4 regions of the Streptomyces sp. NPDC001493 genome follow, and region 2 is predicted to be linked to each of the others. Evidence: riboswitches for the same ligand, from Rfam matches in the RefSeq annotation. Region 2 holds a riboswitch; each other region holds the start of a gene.
The links. A riboswitch is a leader RNA that binds a small molecule or an ion and turns the genes downstream of it on or off. The one in region 2 is predicted to bind cyclic di-AMP.
Positions count from the first base shown of each region.

Region 1 (7,171 bases), on a different contig from region 2:
CGAACCTCCTCGGCATCAGCATCGGCGGCCTGATCACCGAGATGGAGCGCACCTTCTACGACATCGACGGCCGCCCGGTCGAGACCGCGGACATCGTGGTGCCGGACGTGCGGTGGGAGATCGCGTACGAGATCGCCGTCGAGCGGCGCGAGTAGGAGCGCCACCGGCTCACCGCCGAACAGGCGGTGGCCCAAGGGGAGTTCGCGGTGTGGCGCCCGCCGGTCGGCGTCTGCCGTTCGCCGCTGCGCGCCTGCCGCCCGGCGTCCGCCGGCCGACGTGCGCTGTCCGGCGCCTGCTGCCTGCCGCCCGCCGGCCGAGGTGCGGGCCCGCAGAAGTGACGCCGCCCCCGCCCGGCCGTGTGGCCGGACGGGGGCGGTCGTTCCGCGCTCCGGGGCGGGGGTCAGGCGACGGTCGGGGCCTTGGTCTCGGCCGCCTCGGTGGTGGCTGCCTCGGTCGTGACTGCTGCCTCGGCGGCGGCCACCGGTCTCGCGGAATCGGCCGTCGCGGAAGCCGTAGCGGTGGTCGTCGCGGTGGTCGTCACGGCGGCTTCGGCCGCCGCCGCGCGGGTCGCCGCTGCCGCCTTGCTCTGGTGGATCATCAGGCCGATGAAGCCGGCCAGAAAGCCGCTGATCAGGCTGGATATCGCGTTGTTCAGGGCGTTGGTGCCCTCGCCGTCCGGCATGCCGATGAGGAAGTAGACCACCACCGCGCTCATCACGGCCCCGGCGAGGCCGCCGATGATCGCGCTCGCCGCCGAGGTGCGTACCCGGACCCCAAGAGAAGCCTCCGACGGAGCGGAAGGGGCAGAAGGAGCGGAAGGGGCGGGAGTGACAGAGGTGGTCATGGCGGGGTCCTCCAGGAGGGGGCTGCGTTGCGGGACCGGGGCGCGTGGCCGGCGCCGGAGCAGGGCGAAAACCACCGCCTCGGGGCACGCGTCCTCACGGGCAGCCCGCCGGTTCTGGGGGATGCAGCCACATCCTTGGCCAGAAGCGCACGCCTGGCAACCGCCTGATGCAAAAGCACCGTTGAGCGATGTGCTGCGATGCTTTGACATCAACTGTGGTGCTCTACACCCGTGGTGGCGTGACAATGGCGCCACTGGAGCGCGAAACCACTCTGAGAAAAGGGTGGTTGTCACCTCTCTGCGGCCCACGGCGGCCCGGTCCACCCCTGCTCGGGCACTGCCGCCCCCGCGCCTCCGTCGGGCGGCCCCGGCGGGGCTCGGGCCGGTTCGTGCCGCCTCCGCGGCGCCCGCTTCCCGCCGTCTCCCGGGTGGCCGTACGCCGGGGTGGTCAAGAGCCCGTTCAGGATGGCGTAGAGTTGTGTTCATCGACGCGGGGTGGAGCAGCTCGGTAGCTCGCTGGGCTCATAACCCAGAGGTCGCAGGTTCAAATCCTGTCCCCGCTACTGAAGGCCCGGGCCCGGCACGCACAGCGTGCCGGGCCCGAGTCGTTTCCATGGCCCTGTGCCCGCTCGTCACCGCTCGGCCCTGCCGCCCGCTCGCGTACGCGGTCCCGCGGCATAACGATCTGCCGTACCGGGCATGAAATGGTCCATCCAGGAAATGTCTCGCACGCCTGCGCGGTCCGTGCCGCCCGACCGAATGCGTGGACGGGCGTCCGGCCGGCCGGGTAACCGGTCCGCCGCTTCCGTGTGCGGCGCGCCGGGGCTCGCGGCGCGGCGCGGAACTCATCGCTTCGCCGGTCCTGACCGCCCGGCGTACGCCGGCGATGGGGGGCGCTCGAAGGGGAGTCGCGCGCTCCCCCCTATGGACGACGGGGAGTCGCCGCGCGGCGCGGTTCGGGCCAGCCTGGGCGGGGCGCGGTAGGTTCCGCAGCCGTGGCGGGACAGGGCAGGAGAAGCGCAGAGGTGGGGAAACCGCTGTACGAGCATGGCTGGATGGCCGGGGGTGTGGGCGCCCGGCGTTTCGTACGGATGCTGCCTGCCCTGCTCATCGCCGGCGGACTCGTATTCGACATCGCTTCACCGCCCCGCTTCACGGCGGTGCCCCTGTTCGTCGCCGCCCCTCTCATCGCCGCTCCGTTCGCCTCCCGGGCGGGGACCATCCGGATCGGTGTCGCCTCGCTCGCCGCCGTCATCGCGATGCGGGTGTACGTGGGCACCATCGGGCAGATCGTCCCGATCATCGAGACGCTCACCGTGTTCACCACCGCCGTGCTGGCGCTCGTCATCAACGGCGTCGTGCGGCGCGGCAACGAGCAGCTCGCCTCCGCCCGGATCATCGCGGAGACCGCCATGCGCGCGGTGCTGCCCGTTCCGGCCGACCGGGTCGGCGGGCTCCATGTCGCCGCGCGGTACGAGGCGGCGCAGGCGGACGAGTACGTCGGCGGCGACTTGTTCGCCGTCGCGGACACCCCGTACGGCGTGCGCCTCGTGCTCGGTGACGTACGGGGCAAGGGGCTCGACGCGGTCGAGGCGGTGGCGGTGATCATCGGCGCCTTCCGGGAGGCCGCCGAGCAGGAGGAGACGCTGGAGGGCGTGGCGCAGCGGCTGGAGCGGGCGCTGGCCAGGGACGCCGCGCGGCGCGGGGGGCTGGACCCGGTGGAGGGGTTCGTCACCGCGGTGCTCGCCGAGATCCCGGAGGGCTCCGCGACCTTGCGGATCGTCAACCGGGGCCACCCCGAGCCGTTGCTGCTCCATGCCGGAGGGGCGCTGGACGTGCTGCGGCCGAGCATGCCCGCACTCCCTCTCGGCATGGCGCTGGGCGCCTGGCCGGACCAGGTGGACGAGTGGGAACTGCCGCCGGGGGCGACGCTGCTGACCTACACGGACGGGCTCTCCGAGGCGCGCGACCGGGCAGGCGTGTTCTACGACCCGGCGGAGCGGCTGCGCGGGCGGATCTTCCCCGGTCCGGACGAACTGCTGACGGCGCTCACCGACGACGTCCGCCTGCACACCGGTGGCCGCTCGACGGACGACCTGGCGCTGCTCGCGGTCGCCCGGCCGGCGGAGGACCAGCCGGAGCGCCGGACCACCGTGCCGATCGTGGGCCGCGGGGACGGCTGACGCGGTGGTGCGCGCCGTCGTCCCGGGGCGCTTCCGCGCTTCCCCGGGGCTGCCGGACGGATGCGGCGACGGTCCGTAGCAGACCGGTGCCGCTCGATAACATATGACACACCGTCAGAAAAGTCGGGGTGCACCGGCAGTCCGCAAGTCGCCCCGATGAGTGGTGATATGCGGTGGTAAATCCCGCCCCGAAGTGGGAATGATCAAGGGGAACGGCTTGGAATCGGAGCCGTGTGTCTATTAACGTTCGATAACGCAGCGCGGTCGTCCCAGCCGTCGTCAGAGACGGCGCCGTGCGCGAGCGCCGAATTCCGCAAGGGAACCGGGGAACCACTTCTTGGGGTGAATCGGACACCTGTGTCTCGTCAGAGACGTCAGGCGCCCGTAGGAGACCTTCCTGCTCCGAACCCGTCAGCTAACCCGGTAGGCGAGAAGGAAGGAAAGGAGTGCGCCCCCGTGGCGTCCAACCAGCCTGCCCCAGAAGCCCCGTCACCCTTTGCCACCCTCGACGGCTTCGGCTCCCCCGGCGACTCCGACAAGGCGTGGGAGGAATGGAACCCCACCGAGGATTCCCTCCGCCCCGTCCGCGGCCGGCACCGCGTGGCCAAGCAGCGTGGTCTCGCGCGTAGTTCCACCGTCCTCGGGGTCGGCGTCATCGCGGCCGTCGGTGCGGGCGGCATGGCCACCGCGCAGAGCAAGCCGCCGGTCTCCATCTCTCTTCCCGATTCGCTCGCGGACAACCTTCCCGACGCCAAGTCCGTTCCCGGGCTGGGCGCTCTGATCACCGCGGTCGAGTCCCACGACGCCCCGGCCCCGGTCGCGGCGGCCGCGCCGTTCACCACGGCCGGGCTCACCACGGCCGAGACCGAGCAGGGCGCCACCGACGCGGGCGAGGCCCTGCGCGCCCGCATCCTCCAGCAGGCCGAGCAGCAGCAGTCCGCCGCCGACGCGGACGCGAAGGCGGCCGAGGAGGCGGCGGCCGCCACCAAGGCCGCCACCGAGGCGAAGAAGCAGCAGGACGAGGCGGAGGCGAAGGCCGCCGCGGAGAAGAAGGCGGCCGAGGAGGCCGCGGCGAAGAAGGCCGAGGCCGAGAGGCTCGCCAAGCTCGCCGCCAGCTACTCGCTCCCCACTTCCGCGTACACGATCACCTCCACCTTCGGCGAGGCCGGCACGATGTGGGCCTCCGGGCAGCACACCGGCCTCGACTTCGCCGCGCCGACCGGCACCCCGGTCAAGGCCGTGCACGGCGGAACGGTCAAGTCCGCGGGCTGGTCGGGCTCGTACGGGTACCGCACGGTCCTGGAGCTCGACGACGGTACGGAGATCTGGTACTGCCACCAGTCCTCCATGGACGTGGTCGTCGGCCAGCAGGTCAGCACGGGCGACACCATCGGCCGCGTCGGAGCCACCGGCAACGTCACCGGCCCGCACCTCCACCTCGAAGTCCACACCCCGGACGGCACCGGCATCGACCCGATGGCCTGGCTGACCGGCAAGGGCCTCACGGTCTGACGCTCGGCGCACGGCTGAGCCCCCGAACCCCGGCAGCCTCGACGCCCCACCCCCCCCCAGGGCGTCAGGGCTGCCGGTTCTCTTTCCATCCGCGGCTCCGCGTCGGCCCCGAGCACGGACGCGGAGTACGTGCCAGGAGCGCGCCCCGGGCGGCGGACGGCCGCGATTCGGAGCCCCGGACCGGAATACGGCTCTCCGTCCACTCCGTTGAACCCCTCATGACTTCTTCTCTCCGCAAGCTCGGAACGTCCGGCATCGAGGTCTTCCCCCTCGCCCTCGGCGGCAACGTCTTCGGCTGGACCGCCGACGAGGCCCAGTCCTTCGCCGTCCTCGACGCCTACACCACGGCCGGCGGCAACTTCGTCGACACCGCCGACGCGTACTCCGCCTGGGTCCCCGGCAATCAGGGCGGTGAGTCGGAGACCATCATCGGCAAGTGGCTCAAGGCCCGCGGCAACCGGGCGGACGTCGTCGTCGCCACCAAGGCCGGTGCCCACCCCGAGTACCGGGGGCTCGCCTCCGGCACGGTCAAGAGCGCGGTGGAGGAGTCCCTGCGGCGGCTCGACACCGACTACATCGACCTCTACTACACCCATTACGACGACGAGGGCGTCCCGGTGGAGGAGATCGTCACCACCCTCGACCAGCTGGTCAAGGAGGGCAAGGTCCGCGAGATCGCCGCCTCCAACATCAGCCCCGAACGCCTGCGCGCCTCGCTCGCGTTCTCCGAGCGCGAGGGACTGGCCGGGTACGTCGCCCTCCAGCCGCACTACAACCTGGTCTCCCGCGACACGTACGAGGGCCCCGCCCAGGACCTCGCCGCCGAGACCGGTCTCGGCGCGGTCCCGTACTCCGCGCTGGCATCCGGCTTCCTCACCGGCAAGTACCGGCCCGGTACGCAGGTGGAGAGCGCCCGCGCCGGGAAGGCCGGAGCGTACCTGGAGTCCGAGCGGGGGCGGAAGGTGCTGAGCGCGCTCGACGCCGTCGCCGAAGCGCACGGGGCCGAGATCGCCACCGTCGCGCTGGCCTGGCTCGCGTCCCGCCCCACGGTCGTGGCGCCGATCGCCTCGGCCCGTACGCCCGAACAGCTTCCCGCGCTGCTCGCGGTCGCCGACCTCACGCTGACCGGCCAGGAGCTGGACCGGCTCACCGAAGCCTCCGCCTGAGCGCGGACCAGGGGCACTGATCAGGCCCGCTACTGCGGCGGGTGCAGATAGGGGTTGTGCCCGCCGTACTGCCGGTGCGGCGGCGGCTGTTGAGGGGCCGGGGCCGGGGCCGGGGCCGGTGATGGGGCGGCCTGCGGCCCGGGGGCGTACGGGGACGCCGGACCGGTTCCGTACGGTGCCGGTGCTGGTGCCGCGGCCGGGGGCGCGTAGCCCCGGGCCCCGTGCGCCGCGTGGGCCCCGTGCGCCGCGTGGGCCCCGTGCGCCGCGGGGCCGTACGGGACGGGCAGCGGGCGGCGGACGGCCGGGCGGAACACGCTGCGGGCCGCCTGGCTCAGCGCGGGGGCCGCGACGTCCCGGCGCTCCCACAGGTGGTGCAGCAACTCCTGCTCGCGCGCCGCGAAGTCGGCGCCCACCGCACCGCGCCGGGCGTCCCGCCGCAGCGCGGCCAGCGAGGTCGCGAACGACTCGTACTCCGCGACGGCACGGGCCGCCGCCCGGCCCCTGGCCCGGTCCGACGCGCCGTGCCAGTGCCGGGCCAGGTCACGGGCCATGCCCCGGGCGCGCATCGAGCCCAGCGCGAGCGGCTCGGCCGGGGTGAGCCAGCCGGCCACCGCGTACGCCGGGAACTCGGCGGCGAGCGTCCGCAGTTCCCGCCTGCGCGACCAGATCGCCAGCCAGGTCAGCAGCCCGAACACCGGCATCATGACGACGCCGTAGACCAGGTAGAAGCCGTACGGCCGCCAGGTCGCCGAACCGTTCCACAGGGCGTGCATACCCATCGCGCACACCAGCCCCAGCAGGGGCAGCGCGATCCGTCGAAGCCTGCCGCCGCGCCCGGCGGCGGCGAGACCGAAGCCGATGCCCGTGAGCGCCGTGAACACCGGGTGCGCGAAGGGCGACAGGACGATCCGTACGAAGAAGGTGCCGACCGTCACCGAGGCGATTCCCACCGTCCCCAGCTGCCGGTCCTCGCCGAAGGCACTGCCGAGATAGAGGATGTTCTCGCTGAACGCGAACCCGGTCGCGGTGAAGCCCGCCGCCACGATCCCGTCGACGACCCCGCCGAACTCCCGTCTGCGGAACAGGAAGAGCATCAGTACGGCGGCGCCCTTGGCGCTCTCCTCGACGATCGGCGCGACGACCGTGGCGCCCAGGGTGTCGGCGCCGGAGGGGTCCGCCGAGAGGTTCGCTATCCAGTACGTCGCGAAGGAGTTCGCGACGATCGCGACCAGCGCCGCCGCGCACGAACCCCAGGCGAAGGCGAACAGCAGGTTCCGCCAGGGCGCCGGTTCGACCCGGTCCAGCCAGCGGAACGCCGACATCAGCAGCGGCACCGGCAGCACCGCGAGCCCGAGACCGACGAGGAACCCCTCGGTGCCGGTCTCCCTGCGCACGAGCGCGAGGATGAGCAGCCCGCAGATGGCGAGCGTGACGATCACCGCGCCCGCGCGGAACGCCTTGCTGCG
Region 1 covers NZ_JBSFHV010000023.1:108,360-115,530, forward strand. Annotated here, with positions in the region: gene ACWCWD_RS28290 (GntR family transcriptional regulator) at 1-155, shown strand, start outside; gene ACWCWD_RS28295 (hypothetical protein) at 401-844, opposite strand; tRNA gene ACWCWD_RS28300 (tRNA-Met) at 1,334-1,407, shown strand; gene ACWCWD_RS28305 (PP2C family protein-serine/threonine phosphatase) at 1,900-3,027, shown strand; cyclic di-AMP (ydaO/yuaA leader) riboswitch at 3,320-3,472, shown strand; gene ACWCWD_RS28310 (M23 family metallopeptidase) at 3,484-4,539, shown strand; gene ACWCWD_RS28315 (aldo/keto reductase) at 4,758-5,705, shown strand; gene ACWCWD_RS28320 (PrsW family intramembrane metalloprotease) at 5,735-7,171, opposite strand, start outside.
Region 1: another riboswitch for cyclic di-AMP. It lies ahead of ACWCWD_RS28310 (M23 family metallopeptidase); the one in region 2 lies ahead of ACWCWD_RS23630 (M23 family metallopeptidase).

Region 2 (7,171 bases):
GAGAAGAGGATGGGCGCCGATCTGCGCGCGGTGCCGCTGTCCGTGGAGACCTCCCCGTCCACGGCGACCGCCGAGCGGCTCGCCGTGCTCGCCGACCGGGGCACCACCCGTATCAGCATCGGTGTGCAGAGCTTCATCGACGGCGAGGCCAGGGCGGCGGTCCGCCCGCAGCGCCGGGCCGACGTCGAAGCGGCGCTCGGCCGCATCCGCGAGACCCGGATACCGGTCCTCAACATCGACCTGATCTACGGCATCGACGGGCAGACCGCACGGTCGTGGCTCGCCTCGCTGGATGCCGCCCTGGTCTGGCGCCCCGAGGAGCTGTACCTCTACCCGCTGTACGTGCGCCCCCTGACCGGCCTCGGCCGCCTCGCCGAAGGCAGCGGCCCCGAGGCCCGGGCGGCGGCGGACACCGCCTGGGACGCCCAGCGGCTCCACCTCTACCGCACCGGCCGCGACCACCTCCTGGCCCACGGGTACGAACAGGTCTCGATGCGGATGTTCCGCCGCGCCGACGCGCCCCAGGAGGGCCCCGACGACTACGCCTGCCAGACGGACGGCATGGTCGGCCTGGGCTGCGGCGCCCGCTCCTACACCTCGTCGCTGCACTACTCCTTCGACTACGCCGTCAAGATGGGGCAGATCCGCAACATCATCGACCGCTTCACCACCACCGGGGACTTCACCCGGGCGGAGCACGGCCGCCGCGTCGACGGCGACGAGCCCCGACGCCGCCATCTCCTGCAGTCGCTGCTCCAGGCCGCCGGGCTGCCGCGCGCCGAGTACCGGCAGCGGTTCGGCAGCGACCCCGTGGACGACTTCCCCGTGGAGCTGGCCCGCTTCGCGGAGCTCGGCTGGCTGGACAGCGGCAACAGCAGCAGCAACAGCGGCCATGACCTCCTGCGGCTGTCCCCGGAAGGACTCGCCCACTCCGACGCGCTCGGCCCCGCACTCTTCTCCCCCGCCGTGCGCGCCGCGATGGCCGCGTACGAGGCGAGGTGAGCGGCGCGTGGACCTGACGATCCTCTACCGCGGCCCGCTCGCCTCCTGCGACTACGACTGCCCGTACTGCCCGTTCGCCAAGAGGCGGGACAGCCGGGAACAGCTCACGGCGGACCGGGAGGCGCTCGAACGCTTCACGGCGTGGGTCGCCGCACAGACCGGGGACCGTCTCTCGGTGCTCTTCACCCCGTGGGGCGAGGGGCTGGTGCGGTCCTGGTACCGGCGGGCGCTGGTCGAGCTGTCCCACCTGCCGCAGGTGGCTCGGGTCGCGATCCAGACGAACCTCAGCGGCAGGACGGACTGGCTGTCCGGGGCGGACCCGGACCGGCTGGCGCTCTGGTGCACGTACCACCCCGGCCAGACCCCGTACGACCGGTTCCTCGGCAAGTGCCGGGAGCTGACCGCGGCGGGGGTGCGGTACAGCGTGGGCGTCGTCGGTTTCGAGGAGCACCTCCCCGAGGCGCGGAGGCTGCGGGCGGACCTGCCGGAGCGGGTGTACCTGTGGGTGAACGCCGCCGAGGGGCGTACGTACACGGACGCGGAGGCGGAGCGCTGGACGGCGCTCGACCCGCTGTTCCCGTACAGCCGCCATCCGCACCGCTCGGCGGGGCTGCCGTGCCGGACCGGGGAGTCGGTGATCTCGGTGGACGGGGACGGCACCGTGCGCCGGTGTCATTTCGTCAAGGAGGAGCTGGGCGGTCTCTACGACGGGAGCTACCGCCGGGCGCTCGCCCCGAGGGCCTGCCCGCTGGCGGTCTGCGACTGCCACATCGGGTACGTGCACCTGGAGTCGCTGCCGTTGTACGACGTGTTCGCCGGGGGTGTCCTGGAGCGGATTCCGGCGGCGCCGGCCGGGCCCGCCGCGGCGGGCCCGTCACGTCTCCGGCTTCCCCTGGTGTAGCGCCCCGCTCAGAGCGGCAGCAGGTCCGGGCGCTTCGCGGCGACCTCGTCGCCGGAGGACTCGCCGCGCAGCCGGCGGCCGATCCAGGGCACGAGGTACTCGCGTGCCCAGTGGATGTCGTCGCGCCGCACCTCGAAGGTGTTCCGCTGGATCTGCGGGGGCCACGGCTGGTCGGGGTCGGCCGGGGTCTCCAGGCCGAGGACCTGCGCGGCGCGCAGTGCCACCCGGGTGTGCCCGCCGGAGGACAGGTGGAGCCGGTCGTCGTCCCAGGCACGGCGGTCCTGGATCGAGCGGAGGGACCAGAGGTCGAGCACCGGGCAGTGGTAGCGGTCCGCGATGGCCCGCAGGTGGACGTTGTAGGTGGCGATCTTGCCGCGCATGTGGCGCAGGACCGGCACGCCGCGGGTGTCGAATCCGGTGGTGACCATGACGGTACCGACGGCGTCGGTGAGGTCGGCGACCGCACGCTCGAAGCGCTCCGCCAGGTCGTCCGGGTCGGTGCCGGGCCGGATGATGTCATTGCCCCCGGCGCAGAAGCTCACCAGGTCCGGTGCGAGCTCCTTGGCGCGGGGGACCTGCTCCTCGACGATCTGGTCGAGGAGTCGTCCGCGTACCGCGAGATTGGCGTACCGGAATTCCCCGCGCGGGGAATCGGAGCTCGTCGCCTCGTCGAGGACGGGAAGCTGCTCCGCCAGGAGAACCGCGAAACGGTCCGCCCAGCCGACATAGGTCCCGTCGGGTCCGGGGTCTCCGACTCCTTCGGTGAAACTGTCGCCGATCGCCGCGTACGACCCGATGATGTCTGTCTTCTGGATTCTCGAATCGTCTGCCACGGCCACATATCTTGCCTCTTTCAATGTGACCTACGCGACCGTAAGAAGGGGTTGACGTGGGGTGAGATAGACCACCCGGTCAGGTTTTGGTAAAGCCGGAATAAGTAGAGGGGCGGCACGCTTGCGCGTACCGCCCCTCGAAGCCCTGACGGATCGTGACGACCGTCATCGGGAGTGGTCTCAGATGGAGACGCCGTGGAGACGCAGGTAGGCGATCGGGTCCACGTCCGAGCCGTAGCTCGGGGTGGTGCGGATCTCGAAGTGGAGGTGCGGGCCGGTGACGTTGCCGGTGGCACCCGAGAGACCGATCTGCTGGCCGCCGGTGACGGTCTGGCCGGCCGAGACCATCAGCTGCGACTGGTGCGCGTACTGGGAGTACATGCCGTCGGCGTGCTTGATGATGACCTCGTTGCCGTAGGCGCCGTCGTAGCCGGCGGAGACGACGGTGCCGGGGCCGACGGCGCGGACGACGGTGCCGGTGGCGGCGCTGAAGTCGGAGCCGGTGTGGTAACCGCTGGACCACATGGAGCCGGAGGCGTGGTACGGGGTGGTGACGGTCGCGTTGGCGATCGGGGTGGTCCAGCCGGTGCTGTTGCTGTCGGCGGCCTTGGTGGTGGTCGCGGCGGACTCGGTCTTGGTCGCCGGGGCGGCCTTCGTCTCGGTCTTGGCCGCGGTCTTCGCGGTCTCGGCCTTGGCGGAGGACGCGGTGGAGGCCGAGCCGGACGCCTGGGCGCCGAGCGTCAGCTTCATGCCCGGGAGGATCAGGCTCGGGTTGCCGCCGATGACCTCGCGGTTGTCCTGGTAGAGCTTCTCCCAGCCACCCTTGATCTTGTGCTGGGCGGCGATCTTCGCCAGGTAGTCGCCGGGGACGACCTTGTAGGCCTTGGCGGACTGGGCGGCGACGGGGGCCGACTGCTCGGCGGCGTGGGCACCCGTGGCTCCGAGGAGCGGCAGGGCGACGACGGCGCCGCCGGCTCCGACGGCGAGGATGCCGCGAGCGATCGGGCCGGACTTCTTACGACGGTGCTTACCCGGGATGGGCATGGGGAATTCCTCTCCGGCGCCTACGAGGTGAGCTGTCGGGTTCGGGCTGGAGATGCCCGGTCGCGCTGAACGCGACTTCACCCCGAGCCGGCCGGAACAACTCCGGTCGGCGGCTTACCTGGGTCCCCCGCTCCTGCCACGCATGAGTGAGTGCGAATTCCGGGCGGCGGCAGGATTAGGCGGTCCGTCCGGAGTGATGGCGAACGTAATCGAGCCGGGCCGGACGGAACAAGCCATCGCAAGCGGAACGGAATCCGCACGCCGATTTCGGCACTCTTTTCCGGTCACCCTCCGTGGATTACGGATCTTGGCATTCCGCACGACGGACGGAGAGTCCTCCGGCGCCCCGGCCACGCACGGTCACGGATATGATCCCGCTCACCAGATCACCCACCATCTCCCCTAAAAACGGGTGATGTTGCTGGAAATCCATACAATACGGACATGTCGCGCACATCACTGATGACGGTTCCTCAGCCTTCGAGGAGCCGCCGCCACCGCTTCGCCGCCGCGGAGCGATGTCGTAGGGTCGCGACGAGCCGACGTCGGCGAGCAGCGCCGGCGCGCAGAAGCACCGAGGAGCCGCTGTGACGCAGGTGCCGCAGTTCTCGCCGGCCGAACCCGAGCTGAGCGGGGTCCGTAACTTCAGGGACGTGGGCGGGCTGCCCACCACCGATGGTCGGCGGGTACGGCACGGGAGGCTCTTCCGCAGCGGTCACCTCGCCGCCGCGACCGCCGAGGACGCCGTCTTCCTCGGCCGGCTCGGCCTGCACACGGTCTTCGACTTCCGTAATTCGGCCGACCAGAAGCTGGACGGCTTCGACGTGGAGCTGCCGGGCGTCCGCAACGTCCGCATCCCGCTCTCCGACCCCGCCGACGGGGCCGGTTTCTGGCGTCTGGTGCGCGAGGGCGACATCGCGCAGCTGCGCTCACTGCTCGCGGACGGTAAGGGCACGGAACGGATGCTCGTCTCGTACCGCTCGATCATCACGGACCGCACGGCCGAACTCGGCCGGGTGCTGCACGCACTGGCGGAGGACAGCGTGCCGGCGCTGATGCACTGCGCGGCGGGCAAGGACCGGGCGGGCCTGACGATGGCGATGACGCTGCTCGCGGTCGGGGTGGAGCGCGACGCGATCGCGGCGGACTACCTCAAGTCCAACGACGCCCACCGCCGGTACCGCCTGCGGCGCGGCGACAGCGCGGACCCGGTGGTCTCCACCGAGGTGATGAGCCTGCTCAACCCGCTCTTCGGGGCGCACATCGACTATCTGGACGCCGCCTTCGCCACCATCGAGGAGAACTGGGGCACGACGGAGCGCTACTTCTCCGAGGGGCTGCGGCTCTCCGGCGAGACCCGGGAGCGGCTGCGCGAGCGGCTGCTGGACGAGGCGTAGGCCTCGCGGTCGGGTCGCGGGCGGCCGGTCAGCCGGACGATCCCGGCCCGGCCGCCCGGACCCACCCCTCATCGAGGTGAATCGTCCAGGCGTTCCCCACCGCCCGGTCGAGTTCGACCAGGACCGCGACGTCGGCCACGACCGCGGGCGCGTCGGACACCCGCGGTGGAGCGTCCGGGACACCGTGCCGCCGGTAGGTCGGCAACACGCCGTCGCAGTCGAAGGCATGCAGCGGCACGGAGTCACCGCCGAACCACGCGGCCCGGTTCTCCTCCGCCCACGCGGCTGCGGCGTCGACCCGGTCCAGGTGCGCCAGAAGGTGCACCGGAGCGGGCCCGTGGCTGAACTGCACGAGAAAGCCCGCGGCGTCGACCGCCCACCAGTCCCATGTGTGTCCGGGCCGGGGGTGCCGCAGGATCGTCTCCATGTGGGCCACTGTACGGAGGCCGGAGCCGGGGCTCCGGACGACTCCTCTACTGGTTGCCCCCGGCGACGGCGAACAGGATGTAGAGGAAGGCGGCGATGACGTGCCCGGCGACCAGGTAGGCGACGAGCCGGATGACCATCCCGCGCGGCATCTTCCGCTCCTGGGTGTCCCGGGTCGCGCCGGGCTGCCGAGGGGTGAGCGGGTCGTAGTGCTCCGAATCGGACATGACGGTCCTCTCTGCCGTACGCCCGGGGCCGGGCGTACGAGGAATGGGCGCGGCACCGGGGTGCCGGGCGCGGTCAGCGCCGACGGGTCCCGTCGCCGAGGCACAGCTCGGCGGCGGGGCTCTGCAACAGGGTGTGTACGAAGATCAGCTCGGCGCCCTCCGGTCCGGCGGCGGCGATCCGGTGCGGGGTGAGCGAGTCGAAGTGGGCGCTGTCGCCGGGCCCGAGCTCGTGCGCGGATTCGCCGAGGCTGACCCGCAGCCGCCCTTCGAGGACGTACAGCCACTCCTCCCCCGGGTGGACCCGCACCAGGTCGCCCTGGGCGCCGTACGGGACGCGCACCCGAAGGGCCTGCATGGCGCGGCCGGGTCCGCCGGCCCGGCGGTACATCCAGCCGTCGGCCTCGGGCCCGTCGAACCGGCCGCCGCGCACGATCGCGTCGCGTTCCGGGGGGATCTCGCCGAGGAGCTCGGAGACGGTCGTACCGTAGATCCTGGCGAGGCCGAGAAGCACGGGCAGCGAGGGCTGCCGGTTTCCCGTTTCGAGCCGGGAGAGATGGGCCGGGGAGAGCCCCGCGCGCTGCGCGGCGGCCTCCAGGGTGAGGCTCCGGCTCCGGCGCAGCTCGCGCAGGCGGGGGGCGACACCGGGGAGGTCGTCGGCCACCCCTCCGTCGGGAGGATTCATGTCTCCATTGCGCCACCGACTTTCCTCTGAGGCAAATTTCTTGCCTCAGAGGCAAAGCGCTCCGGGAGTGGTCAGCGGTTGGCGACCGCCTGCTTCACCAGCGTGCGGCCGAAGTCCCACATCAGGCCGCCCCCGCTGTGGGCGTCGTCCATCACCGACTCGAAGGCCGTCACGAACCGGTCGACCTCCGCCTCGCCGATGATCAGCGGCGGGATCAGCTTGATCACTTCGAGGTGGTCGCCGGAGACCTGGGTGAGGATCCGGTGCTTCTGCAACAACGGTACGACAACCATCTGGGCGAAGAGCCCCTTGCGGGCGGCCTGGAGCATCGTCCACCGGCCGCGCAGCTTGATGGAGGACGGCCGTCCGAACTCGATGCCGACCATCAGCCCGCGCCCGCGCACCTCGTGCAGCAGCTCGTACCGGTCGACCAGCGCACCGAGCCGTGTCCGCAGCAGGTCACCGGTGCGCCGGGCGTTGGCGACGATCTCCTCGTTCTCCATGACCGAGAGGACCGCGAGCCCCGCCGCCATGGCCTGGGCGTTCGAACCGAAGCTGGCGGAGTGCACGAGCACCCGGTCCATCGAGGAGTAGACTTTCTTGAAGATCCAGTCCTTGCCGAGGGTGGCTCCGACCGGGACGTAGCCGCCGGAGAGCGC
Region 2 covers NZ_JBSFHV010000017.1:68,793-75,963, forward strand. Annotated here, with positions in the region: gene ACWCWD_RS23615 (STM4012 family radical SAM protein) at 1-1,002, shown strand, start outside; gene ACWCWD_RS23620 (STM4011 family radical SAM protein) at 1,010-1,903, shown strand; gene ACWCWD_RS23625 (SGNH/GDSL hydrolase family protein) at 1,912-2,736, opposite strand; gene ACWCWD_RS23630 (M23 family metallopeptidase) at 2,917-3,780, opposite strand; cyclic di-AMP (ydaO/yuaA leader) riboswitch at 3,783-3,939, opposite strand; gene ACWCWD_RS23635 (tyrosine-protein phosphatase) at 4,368-5,177, shown strand; gene ACWCWD_RS23640 (hypothetical protein) at 5,206-5,604, opposite strand; gene ACWCWD_RS23645 (DUF6126 family protein) at 5,651-5,830, opposite strand; gene ACWCWD_RS23650 (helix-turn-helix domain-containing protein) at 5,904-6,512, opposite strand; gene ACWCWD_RS23655 (aspartate aminotransferase family protein) at 6,584-7,171, opposite strand, start outside.

Region 3 (7,171 bases), on a different contig from region 2:
CCCCTCCCACCGTGGCGGCCAGCCCCACCCGGTCGACGTAGTCGTGGTGGGTGAAGCGGTGGACGTCCCGGTCGGAGAGCCGGGGGTAGGGGGCGAAGAAGCGGTAGTACTTCGACTCGTCGGAGACCTGCTCGAAGAAGCTGACCAGCCGTCCGGCGTCGTCCGGGGTGATGGGCCCGATCCGGGCGGTGCCGCCGTCCCGCAGCACCACGTCTGCTTCCCAGTGGTCGGGGTACGCGTGATGCGGACTCTGCTCCGGCGTGGGCTGCATGGGCAAAGCCTACGGCGGTCCCACGTTCCGGGAAGGGTCCGCGCGGGTCGCCCCGCGCGCCCGGGGCGTCCGGGTGGCCGGCCGGCCGCCCGGACCACCGCCTGCACGACTGCTCGCACGACCGGCCTTGCGGTTGTCCGTCCGGCTGCCCCTCCGGCCGCCCGTCCGGTCGGGGTCCGGTTGCCCGTACGGCCACGGCCCGACGGACCGTCCGGTCACCGTCCGGCCGCCGTCCGGACATCGTCCGACTGCCGTACGGACATCGTTCGACCGGCTGTTCGGCCACCGTTCGCCCGGCCGCCGGGCCGCCGTCCGAGGCGGGCGCTCAGGGTCGTACGGGCATCGCCGCGGCCCGGCACGGGTCGCGGCGGATTCGGTGCCGGGGCAGGCTGGGAAGCCCACCGGGCGGCTCCGCCGCCGGGAGGCTACGCAGGTCCACGCCCCCATGACACAATGGTCTAGACAAATCAATTACCGTCAGGACATCGCAGATTCACGAAGGGCAGAACCATGGTTGAGCGCCGCGTCAACGTCGGATGGGCCGAAGGCCTGCACGCCCGCCCCGCTTCCATCTTCGTCCGCGCCGCCACGGCCTCCGGGGTCCCGGTGACGATCGCCAAGGCCGACGGCAGCCCGGTCAACGCCGCGTCGATGCTCGCGGTCCTCGGACTGGGCGCGGAGGGCGGCGAGGAGATCGTGCTCGCCTCCGAGGCGGAGGGCGCGGACGCCGCACTGGACCGACTGGCCAAGCTGGTCGCCGAGGGGCTCGACGAACTCCCGGAAACGGTCTGATCCCCCTCCCGCCGGACTCCGTGAAGAAATTCCTCGCTCGGCCGAGCCGCACCGTCCCTACCGGGCGGGGCGGCTCAGTCATTTCCCGGGCAGCCGTGAGGACGAGAATTCCGACAGCACGAAAAAGCGCCTTCAATTCGCTCTGCTATTTGTATACGGCGCGATTGTTAATGACGGGCACCCGAGGTGTTTACGGGATGTTGCAAAGTGCTCACCCGGGCCTGTTTCACCGCTCGGACCGGCCGGCGCGGCCGGTGCGCGGCCAGGGAACGCTCCGCGTGCTGCACGGCCAGCCCCCTGGCGCGCTCCGCGTCGCCCCGGGCCACCGCGTCCACGAGAGCGCCGTGCTCGGCCCACGACTCGACGGGGCGGACCGGCTGCTCGACGGCGTACATCCAGGCGATCTTGTGCCGGAGCTGCGTCAGCAGCGCGATGAGGCCGGGGCTGCCGGATGCCTGGGCGAGCGTCTCGTGGAACCAGCCGCCGAGGGAACGCAGGTCTTCCCCCTCACCCCGGCGGGCCCTCTCCTGCCCCAGCTTGACCAGTCCGCGCAGGACCTTGAGGTGCGCCTCGGTGCGGCGCTGCGCGGCCCGGGCCGCGCCCAGCGGCTCCAGCAGGAGCTTCACCTCCAGGAGGTCGGCCGCCTCCTGCTCCGTCGGCTCGGCGACGCAGGCACCGGCGTGTCTGCGGGTGACCACGAACCCCTCCGACTCCAGGGTCCGCAGCGCTTCGCGCACGGGCACACGGGAGACGCCGTAACGCCGCGCCAGAAGCTCCTCGGTCAGGCGGCTGCCGCGTTCGTAGACGCCCGAGACGATGTCGTCACGGATTGCCGTGCATACCGAGTGCGCGGGAATGCGCATGTCCGAACCTCCGCCTTAATCCCCGCGAAACGCGGCCGATCGAAGCCTGCACCGTGACTCTATTGCAATCTGAGTGAATTTCCGATGGCGTACCGGAATTCGCACATATCTTTTGCCTGCGGAGCCGGTGGCCGGAGGGGTTTCGGGTGATATGCCGAAGCCCCGGCACGGGCCGGGGCTTCGGGACGGTCGGGGTGCCCGGCAGCGGCCGGGCGGCGGTACCGCGGGGCCGGACGCGTGAGGCGGCCGGGGTCAGACGGTGAGGCCGCGGGCCCGCAGATAGGCCACGGGATCCATGTCGGTGCCGTACTCCGGGCCGGTACGCGCCTCGAAGTGCAGGTGCGGGCCGGTCGCGTTGCCGGTGGCGCCGGAGAGGCCGATCCGCTCCCCGGAGGAGACGCGCTGGCCGACGAAGACACCGAGGGAGGAGAGGTGGCCGTACTGCGTGTACGTGCCGTCCGTCATCCGCAGCACGATGTTGTTGCCGTACGCGCCGCCCCAGCCGGCCTCGACGACCGTCCCCGCGCCCACGGCGAGGACCGGGGTGCCGGTGGCGGCGTGGAAGTCGACGCCCGAGTGGCTGCCGGAGGACCAGAGCGAGCCGCTCGACTTGTAGCCGGTGCTGATGTACGAGCCCGCGATGGGCAGGTGGAAGGAGTTCAGGCGGGCGCGCTCGGCGGCGCGGGCGGCGCGCGCCTTCTCCTCGCGGGCCTCCCTGGCCCGTGCGGCGGCTTCGGCCTTCGCCTTCGCTTCGGCCTTCGCCCTGGCCTCCGCTCCGCGCTGCTGGGCCGCCGCCTGGTCGGCTATCCGGTCCGCGATGGAGTCCCCGAGCGTCACGGCCTCGATGAGGCCGGTCGTACCGGGCGACGGGAGGGTGGAGTCGGCGGCGAGGGCCGGGGAGGCGAGCGAGCCGACGACGCCGGTGGCGGCGAGGGCCGCGACGCCGGCGAACCTGGCGGTGGAGCGCGTCAGACGGCCCGGGGCGCGATGCGTCCCGGTGGCACGGGTGAACGCCATGGAGGAGCGGATCCTTTCCTTCCTTCTCGCCTACCGGGTTAGCTGACGGGTTCGGAGCAGGAAGGTCTCCTACGGGCGTTCGCGCCTCTCACGAGACACGGGTGCCCGATTCACCCCAGGGACTTCGCGGGTCCCCGGCTCCCCAGGCTCGCGCCTGACGGGGACTCGGCGATGACTGTCCGGCACCGCGAGTGCGGTACACAGTCGGCGGACAGCCGGATCGACGCTAGGCCGCGGTGCTTTCGATCACCAAACGGACAGGGAGTTTTGTAGCGTATCCCACAGGGCAGACAGCCACTCTTCATGGCAAAGAGGACAAACGCCGCGACCCCGGCGGGATCTCTCCCACCGGGGTCGCGGCCGGGCCTACCCGGTCGTGTGCTTGACGGCTGGTCAGCCGCTGACGACCGTCACCTCGCCGATGCCCAGCGCACGGACCGGATCGGCGATCTGCGCCGCGTCGCCCACCAGGATCGTCACCAGCCGGTCCACAGGGAAGGCGTTGACCACCGCGGCGGTCGCCTCGACCGTGCCGGTCTCGGCGAGCCGTGCGTACAGGTGGGCCTGGAAGTCGTCGGGCAGCTGCTGCTCGACCTGGTCGGCGAGGGTCGCCGCGACGGAGGCGGCCGTCTCGAACTTGAGCGGAGCCACCCCCACCAGGTTTTGCACGGCGGTCTCGCGCTCGGCGTCCGTCAGCCCGTCCGCCGCGAGGGTCCGCAGGACCTTCCAGAGGTCGTCGAGCGCGGGGCCCGTGGACTCGGTGTCCACCGAGCCGCTGATGGCCAGCATCGCCGCACCGGCGGGGCCGGAATCCGGACCGCCGGCCGTGGAGCGGAGCACCTGGGCGAAGGCGCGTACGCCGTAGGTGTAGCCCTTCTCCTCGCGCAGCACCCGGTCGAGCCGCGAGGTGAGCGTGCCGCCGAGGCAGTACGTGCCGAGGACCTGCGCGGGCCAGACGCTGTCGTGCCGGTCCGCGCCGATACGACCGATGAGCAGCTGCGTCTGCACGGCTCCCGGACGGTTCACGATGACCACGCGGCCGGTGTCGTCCGCGGTGATCGGCGCCACCGGGCGGGGGGTGCCTGCGTCGCCCGACCAGTCGCCGAGGGTGTCGGCGAGCAGGGCGTCCAGGTCGATGCCGGTGAGGTCGCCGACGACGACCGCGACCGCGGTGGCGGGGCGGACGTGGGCGTCGTAGAAGGCGCGCACCGCCGCGGCGTCGATCCGCCGCACGGTGTCCTCGGTGCCCAGACGCGGGCGCGACATCCGGGCGGTGGCCGGGAACAGCTCCTTGGAGAGCTGCTTGGCGGCGCGGCGCGCGGGGTTGGCCTGCTCGTGCGGGATCTCGTCGAGGCGGTTGCCCACCAGGCGCTCGATCTCGCTGTCGGCGAAGGCGGGGGCCCGCAGCGCCTCGGCGACCAGGCCGAGCGCCTTGGCCAGCCGGGAGGCGGGAACCTCCAGCGAGACCCGGACGCCCGGGTGGTCGGCGTGCGCGTCGAGCGTGGCGCCGCAACGCTCCAGCTCGGCGGCGAACTCCTCCGCGCTGTGCTTGTCGGTCCCCTCGGAGAGGGCGCGCGCCATGATGGTGGCGACGCCGTCCAGGCCCTCGGGTTCGGCGTCGAGCGGCGCTTCGAGGTGGATCTCGACCGCGACGACCTGCTGGCCGGGGCGGTGGCTGCGGAGCACGGTCAGACCGTTGGGCAGGGTGCCGCGCTCGGGGGCCGGGAAGGCCCAGGGGCGGGCGGTGCCCGGGGTGGGCTGCGGGTGGAAGTCCATGGCTACTCCAGTCACGGCGGCGTCGCTCACTTGGCGGCCTCCTCGTGGGCGTCGGCGTCCGCGCCGTCCTCGGCACCGGTCTCGTCGGCCGGTTCGACCGGCTCGTAGACCAGCACGGCACGGTTGTCGGGACGCAGCGTGGCCGCGGCGACCTCCCGCACCTCGTTCGCGGTGATGTCGAGGACGCGCCCCACGGCCGTCAGCGCGAGCTGCGGGTCACCGAACAGCACGGCGAAGCGGCAGAGTTCGTCGGCACGGCCGGCGACCGTGCCGAGACGGTCCAGCCACTCGCGCTCCAACTGGGCCTGCGCGCGCTCCATCTCCTCCGGCGTGGGGCCCTCGGCGGCGAACCGCGCCAGCTCCTCGTCGACCGCGGTCTCGATGCTCTCGACCTCCACACCGCCGGACGTCTTGACGTCCAGCCAGCCCAGCGAAGGCGCTCCGGCCAGCCGCAGCAGCCCGAACCCTGCGGCCACCGCGGAACGGTCGCGGCGCACCAGGCGGTTGTGCAGCCGGGAGGACTCGCCGCCGCCGAGAACGGTCAGGGCCAGGTCGGCGGCGTCCGCCTCGCGGGTGCCGTCGTGCGGCAGCCGGTAGGCGGCCATCAGCGCGCGGGCCGGGACCTCCTCATGGACCACTTCCCGCAGCTGCCCGCCGATGGTGCCGGGGAGGGTGCCGTCGCGCGGGGGCTTCTTGCCGTCGTGGGACGGGATGGAGCCGAAGTACTTCTCGATCCAGGCGAGGGTCTGCTCGGGGTCGATGTCGCCGACGACCGAGAGCACCGCGTTGTTGGGCGCGTAGTACGTACGGAAGAACGTCTGCGCGTCCTCCAGCGTCGCCGCGTCCAGGTCGGCCATGGAACCGATCGGCGTGTGGTGGTACGGGTGGCCCTCCGGGTAGGCGAGCGCGGTGAGCCGCTCGAACGCGGTGCCGTACGGAACGTTGTCGTACCGCTGGCGGCGCTCGTTCTTGACGACGTCCCGCTGGTTCTCCATCGACTCTTCGTCGAGCGCGGCGAGCAGCGAGCCCATCCGGTCGGCCTCGAGCCAGAGCGCGAGCTCCAGCTGGTGGGTCGGCATGGTCTCGAAGTAGTTGGTGCGCTCGAAGCTGGTCGTGCCGTTGAGCGAACCGCCGGCGCCCTGGACGAGCTCGAAGTGGCCGTTCCCCTTGACCTGCTTCGACCCCTGGAACATCAGGTGCTCGAAGAGGTGTGCGAGCCCGGTCCGTCCCTCCACCTCGTGGCGGGAGCCGACGTCGTACCAGAGGCAGACCGCGGCGACCGGGGTCAGATGGTCCTCGGAGAGCACCACGCGCAGGCCATTGGCCAGACGGTGCTCGGTCGCTGTCAGGCCGCCGGAGCCGGCCTGTGCGGTGGCCGTGTGACCCATGGGCATGTACGTCCCTTCGATCGCGGTACTGGACTTTCTGCCAGACCTGCCACTGTAAGCAAGCGCACGGGTACCTGGCGAAGTTCCCGTTCCTTCGATGTTGTGCTCGTTGGTTTGTTCTTGACGACTGATGTTGACGCGTGGTGCCGGCGCCCGCGTGCGGGGGGTCGGTCCGAAGCACCTGTTCCGGGCTCCGGTACGGTCTCCGGCGCGGCCCCCCGGTGCGGCCTCCGGGACGGCCCGGGAACCCGTGGGAAGGGGCGTCCCGGCGGGTCCCGGCGGGGCGCTTGGGACGGGTCGAGGTCGGCGCTGTCGGCGGGGCGGTCCACAATGGTCCGCGTCAGAACCTCAGGTTGCCCGACAGAATCTGTGAAGGAGTCGCAGCCGCGATGGCCCGCCGCAGCACGAAAACCCCGCCGCCGGACGACTTCGAGGAGAAGATCCTCGACATCGACGTCGTCGACGAAATGCAGGGCTCCTTCCTCGAGTACGCGTACTCGGTGATCTACTCCCGGGCTCTGCCCGACGCGCGCGACGGCATGAAGCCCGTGCACCGCCGCATCGTGTCCCAGATGAACGAGATGGGACTGCGCCCCGACCGCGGGTACGTCAAGTGCGCCCGCGTGGTCGGCGAAGTCATGGGCAAGCTCCACCCGCACGGTGACGCGTCGATCTACGACGCCCTGGTGCGCATGGCGCAGCCGTTCTCCATGCGGCTCCCGCTGGTGGACGGACACGGCAACTTCGGCTCCCTCGGCAACGACGACCCGCCGGCCGCCATGCGGTACACCGAGTGCCGGATGGCCGACGCCACGTCCCTCATGACGGAGTCGATCGACGAGGACACCGTCGATTTCCAGTCCAACTACGACGGCCAGGAGCAGGAGCCCGTCGTCCTCCCGGCCGCCTACCCGAACCTGCTGGTCAACGGCGCGTCGGGGATCGCGGTCGGCATGGCGACCAACATGCCTCCGCACAACCTCGGTGAGGTCGTCGCCGCCGCGCGCCACCTCATCCGGTACCCGAACGCCGACCTCGAAGCGCTGATGCGGTTCGTCCCCGGT
Region 3 covers NZ_JBSFHV010000039.1:16,148-23,318, reverse strand. Annotated here, with positions in the region: gene ACWCWD_RS34505 (bifunctional acetate--CoA ligase family protein/GNAT family N-acetyltransferase) at 1-271, opposite strand, end outside; gene ACWCWD_RS34500 (HPr family phosphocarrier protein) at 782-1,063, shown strand; gene ACWCWD_RS34495 (GntR family transcriptional regulator) at 1,231-1,926, opposite strand; gene ACWCWD_RS34490 (M23 family metallopeptidase) at 2,179-2,943, opposite strand; cyclic di-AMP (ydaO/yuaA leader) riboswitch at 2,957-3,124, opposite strand; gene ACWCWD_RS34485 (M16 family metallopeptidase) at 3,337-4,719, opposite strand; gene ACWCWD_RS34480 (M16 family metallopeptidase) at 4,746-6,113, opposite strand; gene ACWCWD_RS34475 (DNA gyrase/topoisomerase IV subunit A) at 6,497-7,171, shown strand, end outside.
Region 3: another riboswitch for cyclic di-AMP. It lies ahead of ACWCWD_RS34490 (M23 family metallopeptidase); the one in region 2 lies ahead of ACWCWD_RS23630 (M23 family metallopeptidase).

Region 4 (7,171 bases), on a different contig from region 2:
CCTCTACGAACCGCCGCTGCCGGTCCGTCACCTCCGCGCCGACGTGCCCGAGCAGCTGGAGGCCCTCGTCCTGCGGCTGCTCGCCAAGGACCCGCAGGCCCGCCCCGGTTCCGCGCAGGAGGTGTACGAGGCCCTCGCCCCGCTGCTCCCCGCGCGCGGGACACCCGGCGGACCGCTCGACCCGACCCGCCCGTTCCTCCGCCCGCACGCCCCCTGGCCCGACCGGGCGACCGCCCCGGCCCCCGCCCCGGTCACCGGCTTCGGCCCGCCGCCCGTACCCGCCGAACGCCCGGCATCCGGCCGGGCCGACGTGGCGCGCGCCGTCGACGACGTCAAGCGGCTCCTCGGCGAGGGCCGGATCACGCAGGCCGTCGACATCCTCGGTTCCATCCTGCCGACCGCCGCCGTCGAGCACGGCGAGCACTCGCCCGTCGTCCGTATCCTCCGCAAGCAGTACGCGGCGACGCTGATGGACGACGGCCAGTACCGCCGCGCCCTGCCCGAACTCCGCCGTCTCGCCGACGACCGCACCGCCGAGGCCGGACCCGGCGACCCGCAGACCCTCCAGTACCGCTACGACGCCGCCACCTGCCTGGAACAGCTGGGCGAGACGGCCGCCGCGCTCAACGAGTACCGCGCGGTCCTCCCCTACTACGAGAACGTCTACGGCCCCGTCGCGGGCGACCCCGGCCGGGCCTTCGACATCCGCCACCGCATCGGGCTGCTGCTGCTCGCGGTCGGCGACCACACCGCGGGACGCGCCCAGCTGCAGGCCCTGCTGTACGACACCGAGCGCACCTACGGCCCGCACCACCCGCTCCCCGCCGAGCTGCGCCGGCAGCTGACCCACCAGCGGGACGTACGCGGCGGCTGACCGCCCGGACCACACGCCCGAGCCGGCCACCCGTACACCGCCCGACGGCACCACATCCCCAACTCCTCCCGAATCGTTGGTCGAACCAGTGGCCCCCATGGCCACCACTGCCTAACATCGATCACCGCAAGGCTTTGTGCACTGATGCACAAACTCTCATCGGGAGGCTCCTTTGCACCGCCGTCGTCGCACCGCGCTCACCCTCTCCGCCGCGCTCCTCCTCTCCGCACCCGTCCTCACCGCCTGCGGTGGCGAGGCCCACCCCGGCGCCGCCGCGATCGTCGGAGGACAGCGGATCGAGGTCTCCACCCTCCAGGCCGACGTCGCCGAGGTCCGCGCCGCCCAGGAGAGTTCGCCGCAGTCCGCCCAGCTGGTGAAGGGGTCCGGCCAGCTCCCGCGCGCCGCGCTGCACCGGCTGATCTTCAGCCAGGTCCTCGACCGGGCGGCCGAGGACGCCGGGGTGACCGTCAGCCGCAAGGAGCTCCAGCAGGTGCACCAGGCGGCCGTCGCCCAGTACGGCGGCGAGGACGAGCTGGCCGCGACCCTCCTCCAGGAGCGCTGGATCTCCCCGGAGCAGATCGACGGCGACCTGCGCCAGGAGGTCCAGCTGCCGAAGCTGGCGGCGTCGCTCGGCGCGGACCTGCAGACCCAGGAGGGCACCCAGAAGGTGACGGCAGCCCTCACCAAGGCATCGAAGTCGCTGCACATCGACGTCAACCCGCGCTACGGAGCCTGGGACGACCAGCAGATCCGCCTCGGCACCTACCAGCCGGCCTGGCTCGCCAAGGCCACCGGAACCGACGCCGCCGCATCCGGCGGGGACGGTGCCGGAGCGGACGGCTCCGGGCAGCAGGAGACCGTCCCGGCGGGCTGACACACCGCCGGGGTAGGTTCGAAGGGTGAACGCTGAAGCACCCGGCCGGGTCGTCCTCCTCACCGCCAGCCACCGAGTCGCTCCCGGACTGCTGTCCTGGCCCGCCTGGCAGACGCTGCGCACCGCCGACCGCGTGCTGTGCGGCGCCCCCGACCACGTGCAGCTGCCGTATCTGCGCGAGGCGGGCGTCACCGTCGAGAACACCGAGCTGACCGCCGAGGAACTGGTCGACGCCTGCGTCGGCGACCGGACCGTGGTGGTGTTGGTCGGCGGCGAGGGCGACCAGCGGCTCACCGACGGACTCGCCCGCCTCGGCGGCTCCGGCCGGGTGCAGATGCCGGACCTGGAGCTGCTCCCCGGTTCGTACGACCTGCCGGGCGCCCGGCTCCTCGACCTCGTCCAGGTCATGGACCTGATCCGGCGGGAATGCCCGTGGACCTCGCGGATGACCCACCGGGGCCTCGCGAAGTACGCCATCGAGGAGACGTACGAGCTCGTCGAGGCGATCGAGGACGGCGACCGCGACGAACTCCGCGAGGAGCTCGGGGACGTCCTGCTCCAGGTCGTCTTCCACGCGCGGATCGCCGAGGAGGACGAGGACGCCCCCTTCTCCGTCGACGACGTGGCGGGCGGGCTGGTGGAGAAGCTGATCCGCCGCCACCCGCACATCTTCGGCGACGCGACCGCCGAGACCCCCGACGACGTCCACGCGCACTGGCTGCGCACCAAAGCGGTCGAGAAGCGACGCGACTCGGTCACCGAGGGCATCCCGCTCGGTCAGCCCGCGCTGGCCCTCGCGGCGAAGCTCGGCAGCCGGGTCCGCGGGTCGGACCTGGACGTCGCCCCGCCCGCCGGCGACACCCTCGGCTACGAGCTGCTCGCCCTCGCCGTCCGCGCCGAGGCCGAGGGCGTCGACCCCGAAGCCGCCCTGCGCGCGGCGGCCCGCGCCTACCGCGACGCGATCCTCGCGGCGGAGGGCATCGGCGCCCCGGACACCGTCGATGAGTGACCGGCCGGCGAACGACGACAGCACCGCGGACCGCGAACCCGGTCCCGCCCCCGCCGGATGCCCCGCGCACCGCGCCCCCGCCGCCCCCGAACTCTTCACCTGGGAGTTCGCCACCGACCCGTACCCGGCGTACGCCTGGCTCCGGGAGCACAGCCCGGTGCACCGCACCACGCTGCCCAGCGGGGTCGAAGCCTGGCTGGTCACCCGGTACGCGGACGCGCGGCAGGCGCTCGCCGACAACCGGCTCTCCAAGAACCCGGTCCACCACGCCGGGTCGGCGCACGCCAAGGGGAAGACCGGGATCCCCGGGGAGCGCAAGGCCGAGCTGATGACCCATCTGCTCAACATCGACCCGCCCGACCACACCCGGCTGCGCCGGCTCGTGTCGAAGGCGTTCACCCCGCGCCGGGTCGCGGAGTTCGCGCCCCGCGTGCAGGAGCTGACGGACCGGCTCATCGACCGGTTCGTGGCCGCGGGCACCGCCGACCTCATCCACGACTTCGCGTTCCCGCTCCCCATCTACGCCATCTGCGACCTGCTCGGGGTCCCCGAGGAGGACCAGGACGACTTCCGGGACTGGGCGGGGATGATGATCCGCCACGGCGGCGGTCCGCGCGGCGGGGTGGCGCGTTCGGTGAAGCGGATGCGCGCCTACCTCGCCGAACTCATCCACCGCAAGCGGGAGAACCCGGGCGACGACCTGATCTCCGAGCTCATCCGGACCAGCGACCACGGCGAGCACCTCACGGAGAACGAGGCCGCCGCGATGGCTTTCATCCTGCTCTTCGCGGGGTTCGAAACCACCGTCAACCTCATCGGCAACGGCACCTACTCCCTCCTCCGTCACCCCGGGGAACGCGCCCGGCTGGAAGCGTCCCTGGCGGCGGGGGAGGAGGAGCTGCTCGCCACCGGCATCGAGGAGCTGCTCCGCTTCGACGGCCCGGTGGAGCTGGCCACCTGGCGGTACGCCACCGAACCGCTGACCATCGGCGACGAGGAGATCGCGGCAGGCGACCCGGTGCTCGTGGTGCTCGCGGCGGCCGACCGCGACCCCGCGCGCTTCGAGGACCCCGACACGCTCGACCTCGCGCGGCGTGACAATCAGCACCTCGGCTACGGCCACGGCATCCACTACTGCGTGGGTGCGCCGCTCGCCCGACTGGAGGGCCGGACCGCCCTCGCGACCCTGCTGAGGCGCCTTCCTGACCTGCGTCTTGCGGGAGAAACAGCCGATTTGCGGTGGCGTGGCGGGCTCATCATGCGTGGACTGCGCACTCTTCCGGTGGAGTTCACGCCGGGACCGGCGCCCGACAGAAGTGACGCTCCGTCAACACTGTGATGTTCACGTGATCTGCGAGGGATCGACTTGTGACACACGTTCGAGTCCCGCTAGGTTCACGGTTCGACGCATCAGTTCACCCGTCAGTCACACGGAAGGCACTCCCATGGGCTCCGCGAACGGCAGACACCGCCGCCCTCGCCAGGCACCCGCCATCGTCGTCGCAGCCGGCGTGACAGGCTCCGCCCTGGCGATTCCGCTCCTCGCCGCGGGCAGCGCCGGCGCCGCGGACGCGACCACCTGGGACAAGGTCGCCGAATGCGAGAGCGGCGGCACCTGGAGCGCCGACTTCGGCAACGGCTACTACGGCGGACTGCAGTTCTCCCAGGAGACCTGGGCGGCCTACGGCGGTACGGACTACGCGCAGCGCGCGGACCTCGCCAGCCGCACCCAGCAGATAGCCGTGGCCGAGAAGGTGCTCGACGCCAAGGGCCCGCAGGCGTGGCCCGGGTGCGCGGTCATCTCCGGTCTCGCGCCCGCGGGCTCGCTCATCGGCGTCGACCCGGGCTCCGTCTCCGCCGCGGACGCGGGCGCCTCGGCCGGCACGATCCCGGACGCGGACGGCGCACCCGTCTCCACCGGCACCACGGGGTCGACGGACACCTCGGGCTCGACCGGTACCTCCGGCGCGACGGACTCGACCGGCTCGACCGGCTCGACCGGGAGCAGCGCCACGCCGAGCCCCGACGCCTCCGTCACCCCCTCGCCCTCCGGCTCGGCCACCCCGGGCAGCACCACGCCCGGCAAGAGCGGGGCGAAGGGCGGCGCGACAGCCGGTACGACGGACGGCGCGACGGACGCGGCGACCGGTGACACCGCGACGGGCGGCAAGCACCGCGGCACGCCCGACCCGGACGAGGCCGCCGCCGACGCCTCGCGCGAGACCGGCCGGCACGCCTCGCGCGGCGACAGCGACGCGCGCGACGACGCGGCGCTCGCGACGGACGGGACGTACACGGTCCAGTCCGGCGACAACCTCTGGGCGATCGCCGACGCGCAGCACCTGACGGACGGCTGGACCGAGCTCTACCAGGCCAACGAGGACGTGATCGGCTCGAACCCCGACCTGATCCTGCCCGGCCAGGAGCTCGACCTGTCCACGCAGACGGCCACCGGAACCACGTCGACCGCTTCCACGGCGACCGGGACCGCTTCCGACACGCCGGAGACCGTTCCCGACACGGCGGAGACCGCTCCCGCCAACTGATCAAACTCGGGAAAAACGCCCGAAAAGAGGGGCAGTTAGGGGGCCTATGTCCACTTTTGCGAAAGTGAGACATGGGTCTCTTCGCTGTTTCGGCGTGTCGTGGTCACAGGGGTTCGCAGATGTCCGCTTTGACCTGCGGAAACGGTTATTCAGGCATGGCCAGTAAGGTCTGATTGTCTGATATGTCCATCATTGAATGTGGGGGTTCCCTCTGTTTACGGTCAGAGCCGCTCGCACCGCGGGCCCCGTCGACCGTCACGCCGAATCCTGCCGTCGGTCGAAGGGAACAGACGCGAAAGCGCCGTAGGCAGGAGCGGGGGACCCAGGTAAGCCGCCGGAATCGGACGGCCCGTCGGAAACGACGGGCGGGCCGGGACCAGCTAGGGGTGAAGCCACACGCAAGGACGTGTGGCCGGGCAACTCATTGGCCCGAACCCGACAGCTCACCTCGTAGGCGTCGGTGAGGAGATCTTCCATGCTGCTGTCCAGCAAGGGTAAGCACCGCCGCTCGTCCAAGGCCGTCCGTGTGGCCACGCTCGCCGGCGTCGCCGGTGCCGCCATCGCCCTCCCGCTGATGGGCGCCACCAACGCCTCCGCCGCCTCCGTCTCCACCTGGGACGCCGTCGCCCAGTGCGAGTCCGGTGGCAACTGGTCCATCAACACCGGCAACGGCTACTACGGTGGCCTCCAGTTCTCGCAGTCCAGCTGGGCCGCCGCCGGCGGTACGAAGTACGCCCCCCGCGCCGACCTGGCCACCAAGGAGCAGCAGATCGCCACCGCCGAGGTGCTGCTCGACATGCAGGGTCCGAGCGCCTGGTCCTGCGCCGGCGCCGGCGGCCTCACCAACGACGGTGTGGACCCGGGCGTCGACACGGGCTCCTCCTCCGCGAGCACCGACACCTCCGCGAGCACCGGCTCCACCTCGACCGGCGGCAGCGCCTCCACGTCGACGCCGGACCGTTCCACCGACTCGCAGACCGCCTCCCGCAGCGAGGACCGCCCCGCCGCCGAGAAGTCCGAGACCGTCACCACGCCGACCGGCGACAAGGTCGAGAAGGGCGACGGCGAGTACAAGGTCGTCGCCGGCGACACCCTCAGCACCATCGCCGAGAAGCAGGGCGTCAAGGGCGGCTGGCAGAAGCTGTTCAAGCTGAACCACGACATCGTCGACGACGCCGACCTCATCTTCCCGGGTCAGCAGCTCCACCTGAAGTAGTCACGAACCTCTCCTCCCCGGAACGGGGGTGTCCGGCGGCACCCCTTTCCCACTCCCTGGCCCGGCGCGCACTCCCCCCGCACGCCGGGCCAGGGCCTTTTCCCGGAGCGTCCGGCCGTGGGCCGGGTCCGGGGGAGGGGAAGAAGAAGCATCCTTTCCCGGGCGTACGGCAGGCCGCCGTACGCCGTATCGCCACACGTTATGTTCCGTACGGAAACAATGTGTAGGCTCGCCGTGTCACTGGACGGACGGTCGGCTGGCCGATGTCCTGTGTCCGGTTAGGCTCTAGTCGCAAGGCTCAAGAGCCCCGCACAGTCAGCGTCACATCCCAGAAGGAGATGCTCGTGCCGTCCATCGACGTCGTCGTAGCCCGGGAAATCCTCGACTCGAGGGGTAACCCCACGGTCGAGGTCGAAGTTGGTCTCGACGACGGCAGCACGGGCCGTGCTGCCGTTCCGTCCGGCGCATCCACCGGCGCGTTCGAGGCCGTCGAGCTTCGCGACGGTGACCCCAAGCGTTACCTGGGCAAGGGTGTCGAGAAGGCCGTCCTCGCCGTCATCGAGCAGATCGGCCCGGAGCTCGTCGGCTACGACGCCACCGAGCAGCGCCTGATCGACCAGGCGATGTGCGACCTGGACGCCACGGAGAACAA
Region 4 covers NZ_JBSFHV010000011.1:171,139-178,309, reverse strand. Annotated here, with positions in the region: gene ACWCWD_RS17850 (protein kinase domain-containing protein) at 1-874, shown strand, start outside; gene ACWCWD_RS17845 (SurA N-terminal domain-containing protein) at 1,047-1,748, shown strand; gene ACWCWD_RS17840 (nucleoside triphosphate pyrophosphohydrolase) at 1,774-2,757, shown strand; gene ACWCWD_RS17835 (cytochrome P450 family protein) at 2,750-4,096, shown strand; gene ACWCWD_RS17830 (transglycosylase family protein) at 4,203-5,303, shown strand; cyclic di-AMP (ydaO/yuaA leader) riboswitch at 5,593-5,775, shown strand; gene ACWCWD_RS17825 (transglycosylase family protein) at 5,779-6,519, shown strand; gene eno (phosphopyruvate hydratase) at 6,858-7,171, shown strand, end outside.
Region 4: another riboswitch for cyclic di-AMP. It lies ahead of ACWCWD_RS17825 (transglycosylase family protein); the one in region 2 lies ahead of ACWCWD_RS23630 (M23 family metallopeptidase).